Regions from separate parts of the Glutamicibacter halophytocola genome, predicted to be linked through region 1. Evidence: predicted binding sites of a transcription regulator. Region 1 holds the regulator's gene; the other holds the start of a gene.
What was found. Region 1 encodes HrcA, which represses chaperone genes, less so after heat shock. Its sites were predicted from a motif close to TTNGCACTCGNNNNNNNCGAGTGCNAA; they were not measured.
Positions count from the first base shown of each region.

Region 2: the regulator HrcA is predicted to act here: its motif matches at 1,709-1,735, upstream of groL (chaperonin GroEL).

Region 1 covers NZ_CP012750.1:1,884,783-1,888,194, reverse strand. The annotation lists gene AOZ07_RS08695 (DUF4870 domain-containing protein) at 1-246, opposite strand, end outside; gene AOZ07_RS08690 (DUF3097 domain-containing protein) at 336-1,208, opposite strand; gene hrcA (heat-inducible transcriptional repressor HrcA) at 1,337-2,350, shown strand; gene dnaJ (molecular chaperone DnaJ) at 2,416-3,412, shown strand, end outside.
Region 2 covers NZ_CP012750.1:682,480-685,891, forward strand. The annotation lists gene AOZ07_RS03270 (uracil-DNA glycosylase) at 1-571, opposite strand, end outside; gene AOZ07_RS03275 (DUF3263 domain-containing protein) at 728-1,018, shown strand; gene AOZ07_RS03280 (LytR C-terminal domain-containing protein) at 1,061-1,672, shown strand; gene groL (chaperonin GroEL) at 1,969-3,412, shown strand, end outside.

The DNA.
Region 1 (3,412 bases):
CAGCGCAATGGCCAGAATGGTGAGCGGGAAAGTGAAGTTGAAGGCTTCCTTGGATTCCTGGGCGGTGAATGCGCCCCGGTCGCGGAAAACCGCAAAAATAATGGCAGACGGAATGCAGCCGAGAATGGCGCCGAAGTGGGCCATGGTCGACCATTGCCGGTCCTCGGTTGGAGTCAGCGGCAACGCAGCGGTTCGCGATCCTTCGAAGCGCGAATTCTCCGATGACTGCGTCTGGCGTGAAGTCACTATTTTCCCTTGTCTTGCTGTGGCTGGTTTCTTCTCCATCATAGCTGGCTCGGTTCACGCAGAGGCTTGATTACCGGGCTAAAGTCCAGCTATTGGTCAATTGTTAGGAAACCGTAATCTTCGGTGGTCAGAAAATCGATCAATTCTTCTATTCTTCCCAAAAGCTGTGGTTCCAGCTGCCCATAGTGCGAGACCGTGGACAGGATCCGCTGCCAGCCGATGCCGATGTCCTCGGCAGATTCGTGCGGCCAGCCAAAGGCGCGGAGCACACCGGTTTTCCAGTCGGTACCCTTGGGGATGACAGGCCAGGCCTTGATTCCGAGCGTCGACGGCTTGATCGCTTGCCAGACGTCGATATACGGGTGCCCGAGAATCAGGACGTTCTGTGCTGCGCCGGGGACCTTCATGGCCTCGGCGGCAATACGGGCCTCTTTGGTGCCGGCCACGAGGTGGTCAACGAGGATGCCAAGGCGGCGTTCGGGAGAAGGGGCAAAATCGCGGATGGCTCCGGCCAGGTCGTCAACACCGTGCAGTGGTTCAACAACGATCCCCTCAACACGCAGGTCGTGGCCCCAAACCTTTTCCACGAGTTCTGCATCGTGCTTGCCTTCCACCCAGATTCGGCTGGCGCGTGCCTGGCGGGCCTTCAATCCGGTGACCGCCCGGGAGCCAGAAGCGGAGACCATGGTCTTGGGCTGCGCGGCTTTGGCTACCGGATCAACCATCTCGACGGGTTCGCCTTCGAGATAGAATCCGAAACCGGCCTGGAACGAGCGCGTCTTGCCATGGCGGTCCTCCAGCACGATGATGCGCATGCCGCCCGACTTCTCGGTACGCGTGACTTCGCCAACCCAGCCTGAGGTGGCATCTTCCAGAACCATGCCGCGTTCGATGGGTACCTGGCGGAGTTTTTTCTGTGCCGGGGCACTGAGATCTTGCGGTCCCCAGGAGTAATTAGCCACGTACTGCCTTTCGCTGTGATCGAATACGCTCGAAATCCAATGCTAGCAACCGTTGAACGTATTAGACTTGGCACTTGAAAGGTTAGAGTGCCAAACCCTTCTGATAGGGATGCCAAGGAGGTGGCGTTGTGAGTGAGCTTCGGCGTTTGGATGTTTTGCGCGCCATCGTGGAAGACTACGTCCAGTCGCGTGAACCGGTTGGTTCCAAGGCGCTGCTCGATCGGCACAATCTTGGCGTCAGTGCGGCCACGATCCGAAATGACATGGCCTTGCTGGAAGAAGAGGGCCTGATTGCTGCCCCTCACACCTCATCTGGCCGTATTCCGACCGAAAAGGGCTATCGCCGTTTTGTCGATGAGATTGGCGAGCTCAAGCCGCTGTCCAGGGCAGAACGCGATGCCATCAACAAGATCCTGGATGACTCCACCGACCTGGATGAGATGCTCAAGAGCACTGTTCGGCTCTTGGCCAGGCTGACCAATCAGGTGGCGATGATCCAGGTGCCGCACTACGACACCGCGTCGCTGAAGAACCTCGAACTGCTCAGCTTGGGCAGCTCCCAGGTGCTGATGGTCATGATTGCCTCCAACGGCACCGTGGACCAGCGCATGATGGCCGTTGCGCGCTTGTACTCGGATGCCGAATTGGCCGACCTGAAGCTGTGGCTGCTCAATAGTTTCGAGGGAGTCCAGCTCGCCGATCTGAGCGGCAAGCTGACCCGCGCCGGGCTGAACCCGCAGCAGCAATCCGAGCCATTGGTAGACAGCGTATTGCACGCCTTGGAAGAAATGGCCCAGGCAGCCAATACCCAGCGCATCATCATGTCTGGAACAGCCAACTTGGCCCGCGTGGAAGGCGACTTCCCGCTGACCATCACCCCGGTGCTCGAGGCCCTCGAAGAACAGGTCGTGCTGCTCAAGCTCTTCTCCGAGCTGGAGGCGGACTCGCGCGGCGTGGCGGTGGCCATCGGCACCGAGCATCACTACGGGCAGCTCTCGGAGGCCGCGGTGATTGCCACGACCTACGGAGCCGACGTGCGCAACAAGCTGGGTGTGCTCGGCCCGACCCGCATGAACTATCCAACATCGATGGCCTCGGTGCGGGCAGTAGCCCGCTACCTGTCAAAGATTTTGGCGCACTAGCTTCGCTGGCGATACGCTTAGCATTTTTGAATTTTGCATTTTTAGGAAAGGACACGGCGAATAACGTGAGCTCGCATTACGAGACCCTGGGCGTTGCCAAGGACGCGACCCCTCAGGAAATCAAGAGTGCCTACCGGAAGCTGGCACGCAAACTGCACCCGGATGTGAATCCAAGCGAGGACGCCGCAGAGCAGTTTAAGCTTGTGACCCGCGCTTACGAGGTTCTTTCCGACCAGACCAAGCGCTCGAACTACGATGCAACTGGCGATGAGAACGGCAACGGCCACCCGGGCTTTGGCGGCGGCGGCCAAGGCTTCGGCGGGTTCGGCGACATCTTCGAGCAGTTCTTCGGCGGCGGCCAGGCCCAGGGCCCGGCATCTCGTACCCAGCCGGGCCGCGACGCGCTGATCACCATCACGATCGACTTGGAAGACGCGGTCAAGGGCACCGTCTACCCGCTGGAGATGGAAACCGCAGTCACCTGCAAGACCTGCAACGGCACGTGCACCCGCGAGGGCACCAGCCCGGTCACCTGCGATATCTGCCACGGTGCCGGACAGGTGCAGCGGCCGGTCCGCTCCTTCCTCGGCCAGATGATGACGGTGGAGACCTGTGCGGCCTGCCGCGGCTTCGGCACGACCATTCCGGACCCATGCTTGGAGTGCAACGGCGAAGGACGCGTGCGCGAGCATGTCTCGAAGTCGCTGAATGTTCCAGCAGGTGTCGATTCGGGCACCCGCATCCAGCTGCGCGGCCAGGGCGAAGCAGGCCCCGGCGGTGGACCGAATGGCAACCTGTTTGTCGAGGTCGACGTGCGCCGCCACAAGGTCTTCGAACGCGCGCAGACCGACCTGCACGCCAAGATGAGCCTCCCGATGACCGCAGCCGCACTGGGTTGCGAGCTCAAGCTGGAAACCTTCGACGGCGAACAGCCGATCAACGTGGAGGCCGGTGCGCAAGACGGCGACACCGTCACCTTGCCAGGATTGGGCGTGCCACGCCTTCGTGGTGGCAAGCGCGGCGACATCATCGTGCATCTTCAGGTGGAGACTCCGACCAAGC
Region 2 (3,412 bases), 1.2 Mb from region 1:
CGGAACGCTCGTTCAGCGCGGACAGCAGGGACGCAATGATTGGTTCCCACCCGATCTTTTGGTGTGAACCGGCCTGGCCTGCGGTGACCGAAAGCACCTGGTTGAGCAGCAGTACCCCGCGTTGCTGCCAGGCACTCAAATCAGGATGCGACGCAGGGGTGATCCCCAAGTCGGCTTCGAGCTCCTTGTAGATGTTATTCAACGAGCGTGGCAAGGGGCGGACACGCTTGTTGGCCGCAAAGGCCAATCCGTTGGGATGCCCCGGTGTCGGGTAGGGGTCTTGGCCGATGATCAGGACCTTGACCTCAGCTAAAGGCAAAGATAGTGCGCGGAACATCACCTCGGGATCGGGGAGCAATGTTTCGCCTCGTGATGAACGTTCGGTTAATTCGAGGGCAAGCTGGCGAAGATTTTCATCTTGCTTGCTGAGCGCAGGAACCCAATCTTGAGCAATAAATCCGTGGTCGGCCATGGATTGCGCGCCGTGGAAGAACGGGAATTCTGCTGGTTCATACACGGGTGCCGGCGGTGGCCCAGGAGCCTCGAACAGGGGTTCTTGCATTTCATCCATAGACGCTATTGTTCCGTTTTTCTGGCGTGCCTGTGCCAGGCCACACGGCGATAGCTAAAGAGATTGGTTAGAATGTCGGTGGTATGTCTACCAATGGTGGAGTACATGCATGAATGAAATGCGCAAAAACTGAGCCGAGGACAGAGGTGAGAACGGATGGCTGAGAAAGAGTTGTTGGTGGATTTTGTGATGAACCCAGACTCGGAACTCGACGAACGTTCGCAACAGATCCTGAGCTTGGAAAAATTGTGGTGGAAGTATGCCGGAGCCAAGGAACAAGCGATTACCAAGCAGTTCTCCATGTCTCCAACCAATTACTATCAGCTGCTGAACCAGCTGATTGAGACGGATGCGGCGATGGCCTACGACCCGATGCTGGTTAAGCGACTGCGCAGAACACGTTCAACAAAACGTCGTGTGGGCGGTAAGGTCGGCTCGGGACGATAACCCAGCCTGCCGTGACCAGTCAGACCTCGAGCAAGGACAAGAATGACCAACTACCCGCGTGACGAATTTGATCGCGTTCCGGAGTTCAACACCCGTGTCGGTTCACACCATGCGCACGGATGGGCGCAGTCCGCGGCCTCAAAGTCAACCGGTGGCAAATTGCTGTGGGTAGTGCTGACGGCCGTGATCGTCCTGGCCATCGGCGTAGCATCCTTCATCTTCGGCCCCCAGCTCAAAGACAGCCTCGCGGGCCCTTCCAGCGATGAGAGCTTGCAGTCCCAAGGCGGCGGGGAGTCTGCCGATAGTTCTCAGGAGGCTTCACCGAGCGAATCCGCATCGCCATCCAGCACCATTGATGAAGCAGACGTGCTCTTTGGCCAGAAGATCGGCGTGTACAACGGCGCAAATGTTGCCGGCGTCGCGGGTGCTGGCGAAGAGGCCATGGCAGAAGCCGGGTTCACCAACATCGTCGCCGATAACTGGAGCAAGCCGGCGGATGTTTCCGCTGTGTACTACATGTCAGAGGCCTACCGCACCACCGCGGAAAAAGCTGCTGAAGTCCTTAATATTGACGAAGTTCTGCAGACCAACAACATTCCCGATCGGGTCAGCGTCGTGCTGGGCACCGATGACCCGCTGGGGCTGAACGAATAATTCGTTCATAAATTCCCTTCGCTCAGAGCCGACCGGCTTGCACTCGCCATGCGAGAGTGCCAATATTTGTATTAGCACTCTTACGCTGTGACTGCTAACGCCGGTCGGTTTTTGCGTTCCCTGCGGAACGCGAGCGCACCGGTTAGCGCCATGGCGGATGGAGCGTGGAAAATACCTCAGATAGCGAGAGTTGAAACGGTTGCCGGCCCGATGCCGCACCGGTCCACTCGTCCGTCGCGGGCGCTGTCTGTCGGTTGCATTTTCGCAAAATCGTCCCGAAAGGACCGAAAGCCACTATGGCCAAGATGATTGCATTTGACGAGGAAGCACGCCGCGGACTCGAGCGCGGACTGAACACCCTTGCTGACGCGGTAAAGGTGACCTTGGGCCCACGCGGCCGCAACGTTGTTCTAGAGAAGAAGTGGGGCGCTCCTACTATCACCAACGACGGCGTGTCCATCGCTAAGGAGATCGACCTCGAAGATCCTTACGAGAAGATCGGCGCAGAGCTGGTCAAGGAAGTTGCCAAGAAGACTGACGACGTCGCTGGCGACGGTACCACCACCGCTACCGTGCTCGCACAGGCACTGGTCAAGGAAGGCCTGCGCAACGTTGCTGCAGGTGCCGACCCGATCGCACTGCGCCGCGGTATCGACAAGGCTGTAGAAGCCGTCACCGCAGAACTGTTCGCCGCAGCGAAGAAGATCGAATCCAAGGAGCAGATCGCTGCTACCGCTTCGATCTCCGCTGGCGACAAGGAAATCGGTGGCCTGATCGCTGAAGCTCTCGACAAGGTCGGCGAGCAGGGCGTTATCACCGTTGAAGAGTCCAACACCTTCGGCCTGGAGCTGGAGCTGGCCGAGGGCATGCGCTTCGACAAGGGCTACATCTCCGCTTACTTCGTCACCGACGCAGAGCGCCAGGAAACCGTCCTGGAAGACCCATACATCCTGATCGTCAACTCGAAGATCTCCTCGGTCAAGGACATGGTTACCTTGCTGGAGAAGGTCATGCAGTCGAACAAGTCGCTGCTGATCATCGCCGAAGACGTCGAGGGCGAAGCCCTGGCCACCCTGATCCTGAACAAGATCCGTGGCCTGTTCAAGTCCGTTGCCGTCAAGGCTCCGGGCTTCGGCGACCGTCGCAAGGCCATGCTGACCGACATCGCCATCCTGACCGGTGGCCAGGTTGTTTCCGAGGAAATCGGCCTGTCCCTGGACAACGTTGGCCTCGAAGTTCTGGGTACCGCCCGCAAGGTCGTTATCACCAAGGACGAGACCACCATCGTTGAAGGCGGCGGCGAAGCCGACGCAATCGACGGCCGCAAGGCCCAGATCGCAGCCGAGATCAAGAACACCGACTCGGACTACGACCGCGAGAAGCTGCAGGAGCGCCACGCGAAGCTCTCCGGCGGTGTCGCTGTGCTGAAGGCCGGCGCTGCTACCGAGGTGGAGCTCAAGGAGCGCAAGCACCGCATCGAAGATGCCGTGCGCAACGCCAAGGCAGCCGTTGAAGAAGGCATCGTCGCCGGTGGTGGCGTTGCACTGATCCAGGCTGGCGCTGCTGCATTCGCAAAGCTTGAGCTGGAAGGCGACGAAGCAACCGGCGCGAACATCGTTCGCGTTGGCATCGAAGCTCCACTGAAGCAGATCGCACTGAACGCTGGCATGGAGCCAGGCGTTGTCGCCGACAAGGTCAAGGGCCTGGCCGCTGGCCACGGCCTGAACGCTGCCACCGGTC